Regions from separate parts of the Paenibacillus sp. M2 genome, predicted to be linked through region 1. Evidence: predicted binding sites of a transcription regulator. Region 1 holds the regulator's gene; the other holds the start of a gene.
What was found. Region 1 encodes Rex, which represses fermentation and respiration genes when NADH is low (regulators of the CRP and FNR family bind a similar motif). Its sites were predicted from a motif close to TTGTGAAATATTTCACAA; they were not measured.
Positions count from the first base shown of each region.

Region 2: the regulator Rex is predicted to act here: its motif matches at 4,337-4,354, upstream of ACETMN_RS31535 (cytochrome ubiquinol oxidase subunit I).

Region 1 is NZ_CP169648.1:4,520,930-4,529,005, reverse strand. It holds gene panD (aspartate 1-decarboxylase) at 1-168, shown strand, start outside; gene ACETMN_RS20485 (tetratricopeptide repeat protein) at 286-909, shown strand; gene dinG (ATP-dependent DNA helicase DinG) at 1,051-3,912, shown strand; gene ACETMN_RS20475 (redox-sensing transcriptional repressor Rex) at 4,131-4,784, shown strand; gene ACETMN_RS20470 (amidohydrolase) at 4,771-6,078, shown strand; gene ACETMN_RS20465 (DUF5590 domain-containing protein) at 6,118-6,648, shown strand; gene ACETMN_RS20460 (hypothetical protein) at 7,071-7,598, shown strand; gene ACETMN_RS20455 (AAA family ATPase) at 7,591-8,076, shown strand, end outside.
Region 2 is NZ_CP169648.1:6,933,417-6,941,492, reverse strand. It holds gene ACETMN_RS31555 (class I SAM-dependent methyltransferase) at 1-187, opposite strand, end outside; gene ACETMN_RS31550 (glycosyltransferase) at 184-1,722, opposite strand; gene ACETMN_RS31545 (glycosyltransferase) at 1,724-2,716, opposite strand; gene ACETMN_RS31540 (tetratricopeptide repeat protein) at 2,716-4,008, opposite strand; gene ACETMN_RS31535 (cytochrome ubiquinol oxidase subunit I) at 4,476-5,891, shown strand; gene cydB (cytochrome d ubiquinol oxidase subunit II) at 5,836-6,891, shown strand; gene cydD (thiol reductant ABC exporter subunit CydD) at 6,893-8,076, shown strand, end outside.

The sequences.
Region 1 (8,076 bases):
GGCGCAGCTGCACGTCTGGTGCAGCCTGGAGATAACGTCATTATCATTTCTTACGCCATGATGTCGCAAGAAGAGGCAAATACTCACAAACCCACCGTTGTGTTTGTAGATGGACAGAATAAACCTGTACAAACAATGAAACAGGAAGTCCACGCAACAATTATGTAATCGACTGGTAAGGAGAATGAAATCGGCCCTTGAAGCAAAAAATGAGTACAGGTCACTGCACTAATCCATTTTTTCAAGGGTGGGGATGCATCGATGTTCCAGCATGTTTTCGCAGAAATGAACGACATGTTAGATGAAATTATCAAGAGCTATCCTTCCGCTGAAGGCCTAAACAAACAGGAATTGCTGCAAAAGTGGAATTTGCTTAAGCGGATGAGTGACGGAATGCTGGATGAATGGCTGATGTTTGAAGAAAAGATGAGCCAGGTGAGGGAGCGGGAGATGGATAAGCCTACTTCCCTTGAACCGGAACAGGAAGCTGTTACTGCTCTGCCTGAACTCCATCTGGAATGTTTCAGTCGAGGTCAGGGCTATTTCAAATTACAGATGTATCCGCAGGCGATCATGCAGTTCTCCCGGGTTGTGACCGACCATCCGGAGAGTGCATTGACACGTTTTTACCTGGCGCTCGCGTATCTGAATCTGGAACAAATGGCGGAAGCCGGGACACATTTGCAGCAGATCATGTACCTTAAGGGTTCTCCTCGATTAAAAGGGCTTGTATGTAACGCCCTGGGCTGTATTCAAGCCAAGCTTGCGAATCCCGAAGCTGCATGCTCACTCTTTGCACAGGCCCTTCAGTATGACCCGACATTGACCGAACCACTGTACAACATGGAAGCTTGCAGGTTGAACAGGGGAAAATTGCAATATGCTAATCAGCTGACGACCCTTCATTAAGCGGGAATTCGGCGACAAAAAACGGTGTTCCCTCCTTTGGCATAGCGGCGGGGACACCGCTTTTTTGTCAGTTAATTTTCAAATCCCCTTTTTTTTGCTATGCTGTAACATAGACTGGAATGGAAGGGACCGTACATTGCAATGAAATTTGCCGTATTGGATTTCGAAACAACCGGCACGCAGTCCGACGGTGAGATTATACAGGCCGGACTTGCCATCATAGATCATGACTACAGCATAACTCAAATATATAGTTCTTATGTGAACCCTGGTGTACCGATTCCCCCGTTTATTTCGGGGTTGACGGGTATTACCGATGAAGATGTGGCGGACGCTCCTTCACTCGAAGAGATGATGATGGAGATGGTTCCGCTGCTTAATGATGTGGTGCTTGTTGGACACAACGTCGCTTTTGATTTTCACTTTTTGCAGAATGCTCTTGACCGTTGCGGGTATTTGCCGTTCACTGGCCGCATTCTGGACACGATTGATTTTCTGAAGATTACATTCCCATCACTGGGTTCTTATCAACTTGGTTATGTGTCTTCCGAATTTGGATTTCAACATGATCGCCCTCACCAGGCAGACAGTGATGCACTGGCGACAGCCTATGTGCTGCTCAAATGTCTGGATGAGTTAAAGGAATTACCGCTCATAACGATTCAGCGCCTCAGTGATCTGTTTGCACCAGAAGACAGTGACTTGGGTTGGTTTTTGGACGGAATGCGCAGTGAGAAGGAAGCAGAGCCGATTCAGGATCTGGACGGACATACCTATTATCGTCAGCTTGCTCTTAATGTAAGTGATTGGACTGATATAGGTGCACCACGCGATGAGCGGGAGGCTAACCCCCTCGATGGTGTAAGCTTCGAACAGTTTATGGACCAGGTTCGGGAGAACCTGAAGGATACGCTGGATCATTATGAAGAGCGTGAAGCGCAGACTCAGATGTTCAGCAGTGTAAGGCAAGCCCTGGATGAAGAGAAACATCTCTTGATCGAAGCAGGAACAGGCACTGGTAAATCTCTGGGTTATCTCTTGCCTGCTATTTACGAAAGTGTGAAGCAAGAACAGAAAGTTATGGTCAGCACGCATACAATCAACCTGCAGGAGCAATTGAGAGAGCGGGACATTCCGATGCTGACTCAAGTGGTTCCGTTCCCGTTTAAGGCTGCTGTATTCAAAGGACGTGGACATTACCTGTGCCTGCGCAAATTTGAACACAAAATCAATAAACGTGAATTCGCCACACCTAAAGAGGATTATTTCACAGCTGCTCAGATGATTGTCTGGCTTACGCAGACCGAAACCGGAGATGATGAGGAACTTAACCTTAGCGGACGCGGAGGGGACTTCTGGGAGACGGTACAGAGCGAATCTGAGTCTTGTCTGGGAAGATCATGTCCATGGTTCCGCAAATGTTTCTACCATCGTGCCAAACATGAGGCCGGGTTGTCTGATATTGTAATCACCAATCACTCCAAATTATTTACGGATGTGAAAGCCGCGCATCAGCTGCTGCCAGCCTATGAGAGTCTTGTGATCGATGAAGCACATCATCTGGAGGATGTAGCTGGTAAACATCTTGGAATGCATATGAAATATTTCACCTTGGTTCATACACTGACCCGCCTGTTTAAAGACAGTCGTAATGGACAGCTGCCTATGCTTCGTTCGCAGTTATCCGGGCATGAAAATTCGGTGCAATGGGGCTCCATGGTGGATCAGATGTTCCCGCTCGCTCTTGAAGTTAAGGATCTGTGGGATCGTATGAGTGATGCCTTGTTCGGTCTGTTGCCTGAACGAAGTGATGCTTCACCGGGAGAGACGGGGCAATTTTCCCTGCGTCTGAAAGCTTCTCAGAAACCTGCAAAATGGCAGGAGTTGCAGGGTCTGGAGAACCAGATCTATGTGACTCTGGGCGATTTGGTTCGCAAAGGGGACAAATTGCTGCTTGAAGTGAAAGAGGATCAGGATGATTATCAATCGGATAGTCTGATTACGGACATTACAGGATTGCTGAAAGATCTGACCACATTGAAGGAGAATCTGCGTTTCTTCATGCGTATGGATGATGCCAAAACGGTGTACTGGATGGAAGCCAGCGGTCAATTCCGCAGCAAATCTCTCCAGCTGTATGCTGTACCTGTAGATGTCAGTGCACAACTTAAGGATTTATTTTTTGATAAAAAGAAAAGTGTTGTGCTTACATCGGCTACGCTTTCGGTAGATAAGTCATTCCAGTTCATGATTGAACAGCTTGGCTTGCAGGAAGCTTCCGAGAATAATCGGTTGTTAACGTCGATGCTGCCATCACCTTTCAACTATCGCGATCAGGCACTTCTGGTGATTCCGCGTGATTTCCCGAGTGTGAAGGGCAGTGTGGGTGATGCGCACTTTGTCAATATGCTGGTGCAATCACTTGCAGAGACGGCAATTGCCACGCGTGGACGCATGATGGTTCTGTTTACTTCATACAAGATGTTGCGACAGGTCTATGATCCGCTGAAGGAGGCGCTATCTGGTAACGACATCTCGTTGCTTGGGCAAGGCGTTGACAGTGGAAGCCGCTCTAAGCTGACTCGCAGGTTCCAAGATGCCAAAGCTACGGTACTTCTGGGTACAAGCAGCTTCTGGGAGGGTGTAGATATCCCGGGAGAGGCGCTAACCTGTCTCGCTATTGTGCGACTGCCTTTCCAGCCACCGAATCATCCGTTGGTGGAAGCCAAGAGTGAGTTGCTTCAGGAACAGAAGAAAAATCCGTTCATGAAACTGTCCGTGCCGCAAGCGGTCATTCGTTTCAAGCAGGGATTTGGCCGGTTGGTGCGTACAGCGAAGGACAGAGGAATTGTCATTGTTTATGATACACGGGTGATTGAAGCGTACTATGGTAAATTCTTTTTATATTCATTACCTGGTCCCAAAATGGAGCATATGCTCACGGAGCAAATGGTTCCACGAATTACCGAGTGGTTGGAAAAACCTGTTAATGAACAAGAATAATGGTTGTTTTGTTCGTTATATCATTGCATGAGACTATCGTTTGGCGTTAAACTTTATTAGATATTTCCGTATCCGATTAAAGCAGTTGCACGTAAGAACTTATAACCTAAATTACAAGGAGCATTCTGTATAAAATGTCATGTTTATCTTTGAGTTTATACAGAATGCTCATCTTTTCATCTATTATTTTATCGTGGCCTTGGTAAGGGGGAGCAAGAATGAAATCGGATAAAATTTCGGAAGCGGTGGTACGACGTCTGCCTGTATACTTGCGTTATTTGAACGAGTTGCATCAGCGTGAGGTGGCTACTGTTTCTTCTCAAGAGCTTGGACAGAGGCTGGATCTGAATCCGGCCCAAATTCGTAAAGACCTGGCTTACTTCGGTGATTTTGGTCGTAAAGGGATCGGGTATGATGTATCCTATTTGATCGAGAAAATTCGTCACATTCTCAAAATCGATCAGCAAATTAATGTAGCTCTGGTAGGAGCGGGTAATCTCGGTCAAGCCTTGTCCAACTACAACACATATCTGAAAGACAACATGAAGATTGTTGCTGTATTTGATGCATATGGACCGAAGATTGGTAGTCAGATTAACAGTTTGACGGTAAAACCAATGAATGAATTGACGGAAGCGGTTAAAACAGAAAACATCCGCATCGGAATTATCACGGTTCCGGATACGGAAGCCCAAAATGTAGCCGATCAGCTTATTGAATCCGGAATCGAAGCGATTCTTAATTTTGCACCAACCATTCTAAAAACACCGCCGCATATCCGCATTCACCATGCTGACTTTACAACGGATCTGCTTAGTTTGGCCTATTACTTGGAGACTGGAAAGGACGACGAGGAAGATGACAACAAATAGATGGGTAATTCACAACGGCAAATTTGCCGTTAATGAAGGCGGCACAACATGGAACGTGGTTCAAGGATACATGGTTGTCGAGGATGACAAGATTGTGCATATTGGTGAGACATTGCCGGATGGAGACAAAAATTGTACCAAAGTGGATGGAAAAGGACTGTTCTTCCTGCCGGGTCTGATCAATACGCATGGTCATGCAGCAATGTCGTTGCTCAGAGGGCACGGAGATGATCTTGCGTTGCAAGTATGGTTGCAGGAAAAAATGTGGCCGATGGAAGCGAAAATGACTTCACAAGACGTATATTGGGGAACTTCGCTATCGGTGCTTGAAATGTTGAAAGGCGGAACTACAGCTTTCCTGGACATGTACGATCACATGGATCAAGTTGCCAAAGTTGTGGAGCAATCCGGTGTTAGAGCAGCACTGGCACGTGGTGTAATCGGGCTGTGCTCGGAAGAAGAGCAACTGCGGAAACTGGAGGAGTCGGCAGCGTTTGCACGTGAGTGGAATGGACAGGCAGATGGTCGCATTACAACTGTAATCTCGCCACACGCCCCATATACATGCCCTCCTGACTACATAGAGAAGCTTGTGCAGGTCGCGAACGACCTGAACCTTCCTCTCCATACACATATGTCTGAAACGCTTCGTGAAGTGGAGCAGAACGTGGCTGATTATGGACTGCGTCCTGTGGCACATCTGGAGAAACTGGGCTTTTTCTCACGTCCATCCCTGGTTGCACATGCGGTGCATCTGAATGACGAAGAGATTGAGATTCTGGCCCGTCATGATGTGGCTGTATCCCATAACCCGGGAAGTAACCTGAAACTTGCTTCCGGTGTTGCGCGGGTACCAGCATTACTGAAAGCAGGAGTTACCGTTTCACTCGGAACAGACGGACCGGCAAGCAACAACAACCTGGATATGTTCGAGGAAATGAGACTGGCTGCATTGATCCACAAAGGTGTATCTGGTGACCCGACGGCTGTGCCAGCAGGCGAAGCGTTACTCCTCGGAACGTCATACGGTGCCAAGTCCATTTTCATGAACAATACCGGAGCACTTGAGGTCGGCATGAAGGCTGATTTTATCGCTCTTGACATTGAACAGGCACATTTCTATCCACATACAGACCTGATCTCACATACAATCTACTCGGCTTCTGCCAAAGATGTTGAGCACGTATGGGTGGATGGAAAACAAGTGGTCAAACACGGCGAATGTCTGACGCTGGATGAAGAACGCATTTTGCGTGAGTCTCAATTGGCATTTGATGGTCTGCTTGCTCGTTAATTGCAGGACAGAGCATCATAGGGAAAGGAAGTTCGGCTTTTGAAGAAAAAAAAGAAGTGGATATGGATTTCGCTGCTTGCACTGGTTCTGATTCTGTTTGGACTTCAGCGTTATTACGTCTATGTCACGCAGGACCAGCGTAAGGAAGAAGCTCTCGCTATACAGGCAGCACAGAAGCAACTGGGCATTACATCCTATGATGAATTGCGCAAGTACATCTGGGGAGACAAAGAAGGCTCTGACAACATCTACTGGACCCTGATCGGCAAAAATAAGGATAACCAGGATGTTATGGTCTGGGTTAAATTCGATGCAAACAATCAACCGGCTAAGGGTGCAAACGCTGTACACAGTGAGCTGCTGCAGAATGGCATGTCCGAAGCGCAGATCCGCAATCGCTTCAGTTCTGAAGTTCCTGCCGGCGAGATTAAACGAATCATGCCCGGAGTTGTGAATGGAATATATGTGTGGCAAGTGTATTATAAAGACGGTACGCATAACCACTATCGCTTTTATCGTTTTAGCAATGGAGAACAGGTGGACCTGGTCTACACACTACCGAACAGCTAGTACAAATAGAGTGACATAACTAGAGAATTAGAGAAATGAAAGAACCGGCAGACGGATATCCGACTGAACCGGTTCTTTGTGTTGCCTGTAAATATTTTTGATTTAAATAAATCAATTTCATAATACCTTTAGCTGCTTCAATCAAGGGTAGATATAGATCATAACGATTCAATTTGTCTATATCTAGTTACAAAAATCTATTTTTAGTGAGTTATGAAAATGATTTAAATAGTTAAAATTAATAATTTATTCATATTTTCGCCTTCGAAAATGTATATACGATGTGATATACTCAGTTATGTACTCAAAGTTACATTCAAAACAAATAATCCTGTCGAAATTATCGAAGGAGTCAATGTGCACATATTCGTATATACCAATAAGCCAGTAGGTTGGGCCAAAATCTGGGAGGGGTAATTCACTTGAAGCTAAAAGTATTGCCTATTGCTTTAACTGCCGTCATTTCAGCCGTTGTGTTGTTTGGAGGTTGGTTTGTATATCGTCAGGTGGCCGTGCAGAATCCGATTGAAAAGATGGTTACCCAGTACGATGGAGTCAATGACGTTCAATTAACTATTAACCGCAATGACGTACAATTGAAACTGGATCTGCAACCGGATGTTGATTTGGGCAGACTGGTACAATATATTCACAAAGAAGGACAGACGGTGATTGGTTCACGCTCGTTAAAGCTGGATGTTGTGGATCATTCCAACGAGGCGCTTGAGAACTGGTGGGGTGATGCCATGTTTACCGTAGCCCAGGCGATGGAGAACAAGCAGTACACCGAGATTACACCAACGTTGTCGAAGATGGCGACAAACGGGATTAAAGTGAATACAGCTATGGATGACAACAATGTATATGTCAGTCTCAGTGACGGAGATGCCAGCAAGTTTATTATTCTGCCGCGTGTGCCCGGTCAGATAGGAGTGTGGCCTAATGCCTAAATGGACAAAAGAAGTTGCCATCGGATTTTTTCCTGTGTTGATTATTTTCCTTGCGTTTACTGGTGTTAATATTGTTCCGATTCTTATTGCGGCGGCGGTTGTCGGTGGTCTGCTGTTCATGATGCAAATGCGCGGCGGGATTACAGTAGGCGCTGCACAGGAACGTAAACGGAAGAAGAAAGGACCTTCGAAGCTTACTTTTGAAGAAATTGGAGGTCAGGACAGTGCCAAGCAGGAATTACGTGAAGCACTTGACTTTCTCATCAAACATGAAGAAATTCGGAAGTTCGGAATTCGTCCGTTAAAAGGGATCTTGCTGACGGGCCCTCCAGGGACAGGGAAAACGTTGATGGCCAAGGCTGCTGCCCATTACACAGATTCTGTTTTTGTAGCAGCTTCGGGTAGTGAGTTCGTGGAAATGTATGTGGGTGTGGGTGCCAGCAGAATTCGGGATTTGTTCAAGGATGCGAGAACCCGT
Region 2 (8,076 bases), 2.4 Mb from region 1:
GGGAGATGCCGCAGGCTGCATCAAGGACCACATCGTCTGGACGTGCAAACCGCCGGGCCCATTCATATTCGTAGGGACGGCTCCACCATGCCGGATGCAGGGGGAAGACCAATGTGTCCGTTTTAGGGTCACTTTGCCTAATGTATCTTGATTCCATGAATTCCGGTGCCTTGGGCGTATCCATCATCCCCGAATTCCCTCCTTTAATCCTGTCTCTGCCATAAATGATTCCAACACCGTGCTCCACCGGCTCCGCCACCTGGCAAGATCATAGGACAGTGCAGTCTCGCGCGCATAGATTCCCAGTCGTTCTCGCTCGGCCCGATCCTGTACGAGACGAACCAGAGCAGCGGTTAGTTCCTGCTCGCCGGGAGGTACCAGTAGCCCATTAAAACCATCCTGAATGAGATCATTCAATCCGCCGACATTGGAGGCAATTACCGGGAGTCCACAGCTCATCGCTTCCAGACAGGCATAGGAGGTACCCTCCGAGAATATTGTTGGAATTACGGCGATATCTGCCTGATGGTAGGCCTCCCGAATATCCCTGAAATCATACGTGCGCTGGTTAATTCGCCCCGCATGTGGATGAGTACGATGCCAGTAACGAAAGACTCTCCCGACCGTACTGCCTTCGACCAATTCCCCGGCAAATTCAACCTCCAGATCTGGAAAGGCTCCGAGTAGTTTATCCGCCGCCAGCATCATTGGAATAATACCCCGTTCCATGCTGATGCGACGCGGATATATGATGCGAATTGGGCGGGGAGAGGTCATCCGGGCATCTACAGTTTTCTTTTCAACCTGTCCCTGAATGGGACCATTAACCTGATATTCAGCATCTGCTTCTGCTAGAACATCTGTAGCCCAATCCGTTGCATTTCGGAGGTTACGAGCAACCCTATACGTTTCGCCATTTACCTCGGCTGTTTCCAGTTTTGATAATTCCAAATGGAGATCTACCGCTCCCTTCTCCTCTCGTTCTTGATCGTCTGTATCCCCACCTCCATCTCCGTTAGCCTTCGCACTGTACGCTCCATCACCACTTGGTCCAGCCTGGCTTTCCTCAGCTTTCATCCCTGATATAACTGCACCAACATTTTCTCCATGACTCGCCAGATCATTCTTCCATGCGACAAGCCATTCGTCTTCCTGTTTCTGCTCGAAGGTCCGTGTTGGCGGGGCTGGTGTGAAATAGGACGTATCCACTGCGTTTGGAATCAGGACAACCTGTCTTGGATCGGTATAGGTGCACGCAGCCCGGCAAAAGGTCTGAAAATGAGAATCCACGGATACAATGCGCACGAGTCCATCCAGAGCCAGTTGAATATGTTCCGCGACTTGTTGTTTGGTCTCCAGTGGCAGTCCGGGACGATCCCAGTTAATGCCGTGACAGATGCCAAGACTGCCGGGTTTGTAGGTGATGGGTTGCCACAGACAGCTGGCATAGATCACTGGGCCGCGCGCTGCGGCTGCCATCCGGTCAAAGGCTTCCGGTACATTATCCATGTCATACGAATAACCAAATACGTCAATCTGCTCCGTCCGAGTCTGGAATGCTTCAAAATAGGACAGTTGATGAACTTCGGGAATATGCCCGAGTCCACGGATGACACTGCACAGTTCCAGAATATAGCGTTCCAGTCCACCACCAAATACACGACCGAATTCCCGGTTGTACCCGTCGGTGAAACTATGTGTCAGAATACTCACCACGCCCATCTCACGGTCCCTCCTTCCAGGGAATCAGCCGAGGTTCCGGATCGAGAATAGACTCGTAATGTGCAAGATTGCCCCACTCACCGCTGGGATCAATGCGCTTGTAACGCAAATATTTACGAACCCGGTCCTCCAGACTGCCTGCCCATCCGAGATGCTGAACCTTCAATTCCGTGCTGACCCCAGGCAATACCGTGCAGGACAAGGGAAGGCGGGGAACATGATGATTCTGTTGTGGATAGAAATAAGGATATCCAGGCATATATCGTACAAGTGAAGCGGTATGCCGTTTGTGCAGAGACCAGAGATCATCTTCCCGGTAGTGGGTCCGGCCACCCCACATGTCGTAGAAACGGAATGCAAACCAGTCCGCATACTCCTGATTAATCAGCGTGCGGATGGCTTTCTTGGCTTCTGAGCTGTACAGCTCATCCGCATCAACTGAGAGCAACCAGTCGGGACATGTTCCCGCAGCCGCTTGCCACAAAGTGTTGCGAAGACGCCATTCCTCAGCGAACAGCGGTTTCTCCAGTACTTCCAGACGGACCACCTTAGGGTAGGATTTACATATATCCGGTGTTCCGTCTGTGCTGGCATCGTCCACAATGACGATCTCATCCACGAACTCACTCAGATCATGCAATACTTCTTCCAGGTATCGGCCACGTTCATTGCGAACCTGGAGCATGGCGGTGAGCTTGTTACCTTTGCTTTTGCGAACCCGACGAATGGAGAAGGGTTCTTTGAATACACTCGTTTCCTCTTGTGATACAGCAGCATTCTGTTCTGCCTGACCTTGTGAATCATTCCAGTGATGCACTTGGCTTCGGATGTCCTGCGTTGGTTGTACATGATCCGGGGGATGATCTCCACTTTCCAATGCGTCTGTATGTGTTCGATCGACTATTTCGGTTGGCGTGTAAGTAGTTTCGGTTCGGATATTCCTGTGCACCATCGGTCCATTCAACTGTTGCCTGCGCTTCTTCGGGTCCAGCATCATGGCACCTCCCCAAGCAATTGCTGTACGGCATGATCCAACAGCTCCAGCTCGACAATCCGGGCCAGCGCATCTTCATCCTCCAGTGCTGTCTCAAGGAAATGTCGGACTGCCCCGTGTCGTTCCCCTCGCAGTGCCAGCGCACTGCCGGATAATTGCTGATAGTCCCGGCGACTGGCATCATCCTGAATATCGACTGCATGCACCAGCGCCAGTGCCTCTTCCACGCGTCCAGTCTCCTGGTAGATGCGGAATTTCCAATGTCTCGCGGTTTCTCCGCCAAGTTCGTCAAGGATACGCAGGGCATTTCCGTAATCATCGTTCATACGCAGTACTTCCGCTCGTACAAGTTGATCTTCTCCCGCCTCAAGCCAGCGACATAACTGTTCATAATGATGCCGTTCTTGTTCATCGGCTGCACTAATTCCATACACCCGCAGGGCGTCCTCCAACTGTCCGGCCCGGGCATGAATGGCAGACAGGAATCTATAGTGGGAGACTACACAGTCACCGCGACCATTCAATACCGCATGGGAGAATGCCTCTTGAAGTGAATTGATAGACCGCGGATCTTCAAGCAAGTACTCATAGGCTGCCAGCAAAAAGGATATCGTCTCATGTGCACCTGCTTTGGCTCGGAGCTGTCGGTAGAAGTCGGCACGTACACTGCATTGAAGCAGGGTGACGCTATCCGGAGTGCCTGACAGGATCTGCCGCAGCGCATGCAGGAAGAACAGTTCGTAGTCCCGGAGAGGGACTTCGAGATCATCTTTTTGCATCGTACCTGCAGGTGCAGGGTCTTCACCGCCCAGCCAGATGGCACGTACGCCTTGGAAAAGCAGCTTCATATAACGTGTTTCGGAGGATGTGCCGACCAGATCGGCGATGCCGACCAGTTTGGAAATACTGCTCTCCCATAGCGGAGATTCTGCTTCGTTTCCAGCAGGCTCAGGGAGCAGGGCAATACATAGCTCAGGCTCCAGCGAAGCCGTAGCTATTAGCCAGTAGGGATGGGCGACTACGGCTACGGTGCGAGGTTTCAGCAATAGCTGCTCGGCTTCAGGGAGGGAGATGACGGTAATGGCTGGAGGTACATCTTCTGTTTGCGTCAGGCTGCTGACGTAGTAGACCTCTCCCTCGATCGACAGCAGTGCAGCAATATCGGGATAGGGAAAGGATGACCAGCCCCCTTTGCGGGGGAAGAGAACATATCGGACCGGGGACTGTGTTGTACTGGCCTTATTCAGGCTGACTTCGGAGTCTTCACCTGGTAATGGCGCAGGTTTTTCCATGAATCGTTCACCTCACCTTGACTGTAATATGGCGCGTCATTCGTTCTGCATGTACTTCATGCTTTCACTTCATATGTAAAGCCCTCACGGTACTTCGCATGATATGCCTGAGACTAACATATGGGCATTCCGTCCCAAACATGAGTATCTTCCATGAATAGATGAAGTAGGCAAGCCATTATAGAGCTTCCCTAAGCTCCAATCCTCCATTTTGGCTTCATTCCACGTTCTCGATACTGAAAAAAAGATATTTGAATTCGCACTACAATAGGCTGATTTTTATCTTTTGTGTGACCAGGATCACTTTTTTTTGCTCTGGAGACGGAGATTGTGATAATTATCACATGTATAAAATAGGGAATCTGGCACAATACGTTCATCAACGTATTTGGCGGACAGACAGCGAAGGTGCAGCTTCAATGCCAGATACGCATACTGCGAAGTGAACAGAAAGAAGGGGTAACGGTATGGATCCGATTATGTTATCGCGTATCCAATATGCACTTACAACGATTTTCCATTTCTTTTTTGTCCCGCTATCCATCGGTCTTGTACTGTTGGTTGCAATCATGGAGACGTTGTACGTTGTTAAGGGTAAGGAAATCTACAAAACGATGGCGAAGTTCTGGGGCAAGCTGTTCCTGATTAACTTTGCCGTCGGGGTAGTCACAGGTATTTTGCAAGAGTTTCAGTTCGGTATGAACTGGTCCGAGTACTCCCGATTTGTCGGGGACGTGTTCGGTGCGCCACTGGCTATTGAAGCGCTACTGGCGTTTTTTATGGAGTCTACATTTATTGGTTTGTGGATATTTGGATGGGATCGTTTGTCCAAAAAAGTGCACCTGGCCTGCATCTGGCTGGTGTTTGTCGGCACATTCCTGTCCGCGCTGTGGATTCTGGCAGCCAATTCATTTATGCAGCATCCGGTCGGGTTTGAGATTAACAACGGCCGAGCCGAGATGAATGATTTCTTTGCACTCATCACGAATGGTCAGTTGCTCGTCGAGTTCCCACATACGATTTTTGGGGCATTGATGACAGGGGCCTTTGTTGTAACCGGGATCAGTGCCTACAAATTAATGAAGAAGCAGGATGTGGAGATCTTCCGCAAATCGTTTAATATCGCGATCATTATCGCTCTTGTTTCTTCATTTGGTGTAGCTTTCTCTGGACACTTCCAGGCTCAATATCTCGTGGAGACACAGCCGATGAAGATGGCAGCCAGTGAAGGCACATGGACAACGACAGAAGATCCGGCACCATGGACGGTGGTCGCTTTTATCGATCCGGATAAACAGGAGAGTACGGGTGAGATCAAAATCCCTGGATTGCTCAGTTACCTGTCCTACAGCAAGTTCTCCGGTAGTGTCAAAGGCATGAAGGAACTGAATGCTGAGTATCAGCAGACGTATGGACCGGGGGACTACATCCCGCCGGTACGGACAACGTTCTGGAGTTTCCGTATTATGATCGCAGCGGGTGGTTTGATGATTGTGCTGGCTCTGTACGGTACGTTTCTGGCTGTGCGCAAGAAGCTGGAGGTCGCTGGAAAGTGGTTTATGCGTCTGATGGTATTTGCCATCTCCCTGCCGTTTATCGCCAATACATCAGGTTGGATCATGACCGAGGTTGGAAGACAGCCATGGACGGTATTTGGTTATATGACCACCGAGGCCGGGGTCTCACCGAACGTATCCGCAGGAATGATCCTGTTCTCCACGATTGCGTTCACAGCCGCGTATACGGTTCTTGGTATCGTGATGGTATACCTGTTCGTACGTGAGATCAAGGCAGGACCATTTGCGGTCGATAAGCCGGAAGATCACGATGAATCGGCCGATCCGTTCGGCGTGGATGGAGGTTATTCCGTTGTCACTAAGTGAGTTGTGGTTTTTGCTGATTGCCGTATTGTTTGTTGGTTTCTTCTTTTTGGAAGGTTTTGATTTTGGTGTGGGGATGTCTACAGGCATTATTGCCAAAACGGATCGTGAACGCCGGACCCTGATCAACTCGATTGGTCCGTTCTGGGATGGTAACGAAGTATGGCTGATTACAGCAGGGGGCGCAATGTTTGCTGCCTTCCCGCACTGGTATGCCACGATGTTCAGTGGTTTCTACCTGCCGCTTGTGGTCGTGTTACTCGGCTTGATTGGTCGCGGGGTTGCCTTCGAATTCCGCAGTAAAATGAAACAGCAGCGCTGGCGCAAAACATGGGATATCATCATTGTGGTATCCAGCGCTCTCCTGCCTTTCCTGTTCGGCGTAGTCTTTGCCACGTTCATGAAGGGTCTGCCCATTGATGGGGAGATGCAGTTGCGTGCAGGATTCCTCGATATTGTTAATCCGTACACCGTGATTGGTGGCTTGAGCGTAACGCTGTTGTGTCTCGTTCATGGATTGCTGTTTGCATCACTACGAACAGTTGGTGATCTAAGAGAGCGTGCCTTGAAGACAGCACAAAAATTGATGCTGCCGCTGGCTGCACTACTCGCTGTTTACGCGTTAATGACGTATTTCATGACGGATGTGTTCGCCGTACGGGGCTGGGCTCTTTGGATCATGGTTGTACTTGGCGCAGTCGCGCTTGCACTTGCGGCATACTTTGTTCGTCAGAAGCGTGAAGGCTGGGCTTTTGGTATGACTGGAGCAGTGATTGCAATTGCCTTTGCCTCGGTCTTTATTGGACTGTTCCCAAGAGTGATGGTGAGTTCCTTTGGAGCGGCATATGACCTGACTGTATACAACGCCGCATCCGGTGCGTATTCATTGAAAGTAATGACCATTGTAGCTTGCACATTGCTGCCGTTTGTTCTTGGCTATCAGATCTGGAGTTATTATATCTTCCGCAAACGTCTGAACGAGCAGCACCACCTGGAGTACTGATATGGGACGGGGGCTGCTGAAGCTGCCGGGCATCCGGCCAGTACTCGCGCTGGCATCAGCGCTGGTACTGTTACAGGCGATGACGATCATTATGCAAGCCAAATGGCTGGCACAGGCCATCACGGCATTGTTTGAAGGTTCATCCATAACGGAGCAGTACCCGGTACTGCTGTTGTTCCTGGCTGCTTTTGCCGCCCGCTACGCCCTATCCTTCTGGTTACAACTTGTGACTTCACGATATGCGGATAAGACAGGGACTGATCTGCGCAGACAGATGGTGGAGCAGTGGTTCAAACTTGGGCCGCGTTATGCCAAGACCGAGGGCACAGGGCATCTGGTTACACTGGCACGTGAGGGAACCGCTCAATACAAGACGTATCTCGAACTATTCATTCCTCGCATGCTGGGCATAGGATTCACACCCATCGTCATTTTGCTGTATGTGTTCAAGCTGGATATGATGTCCGGGGTTATTCTGATGCTGACACTACCAATCCTGATCGTGTTCATGATTCTGATTGGCCTCGCAGCTCAGCGGAAGATAGACGGACAATTCCGATCCTACAAAGCACTCGCTAACCATTTTGTTGATACCTTGCGTGGGCTGGAGACGCTAAAAACATTGGGACAGAGCAAAACACATGAAGGCTCCATTCGGCGGGTCAGTCAGCGGTATCGGAAGGCGACGATGTCCACCCTGCGTATGGCCTTCCTTTCTTCATTTGCACTCGATTTCTTCACCATGCTGTCCGTTGCTTCGGTGGCGGTTGGTCTGGGATTACGTCTGACGGAAGGGCATATGCTGCTTGGCCCTGCGTTGGCGGTACTGATTCTGGCACCCGAATATTTCCTGCCTGTACGTATGCTCGGCGCTGATTATCATGCCACATTGGACGGTAAGGAAGCCGGAGCGGCCATTAATCAGGTGATTGAACGGGGGAAAGCTGCTGAACGGAAACAGAAAGAAGCTTATGCAAACGTTGTTGCGCACGCGGACATGGCAGAGGATGGGACGGGACATGCATCATCGTTATCTTGGGGTAAAAGGAAAGCGGGCATTTCGACCATACGTGTCGTGTTGAACGATAAAACGGCTGCGGGACATCTTGCTCCTGATCCTGCTTCTGTTTCTACTATTCCTGAGCTTGTTTCTTCCGCTTCCTCAGTGTTCTCCTGGAATGAGAA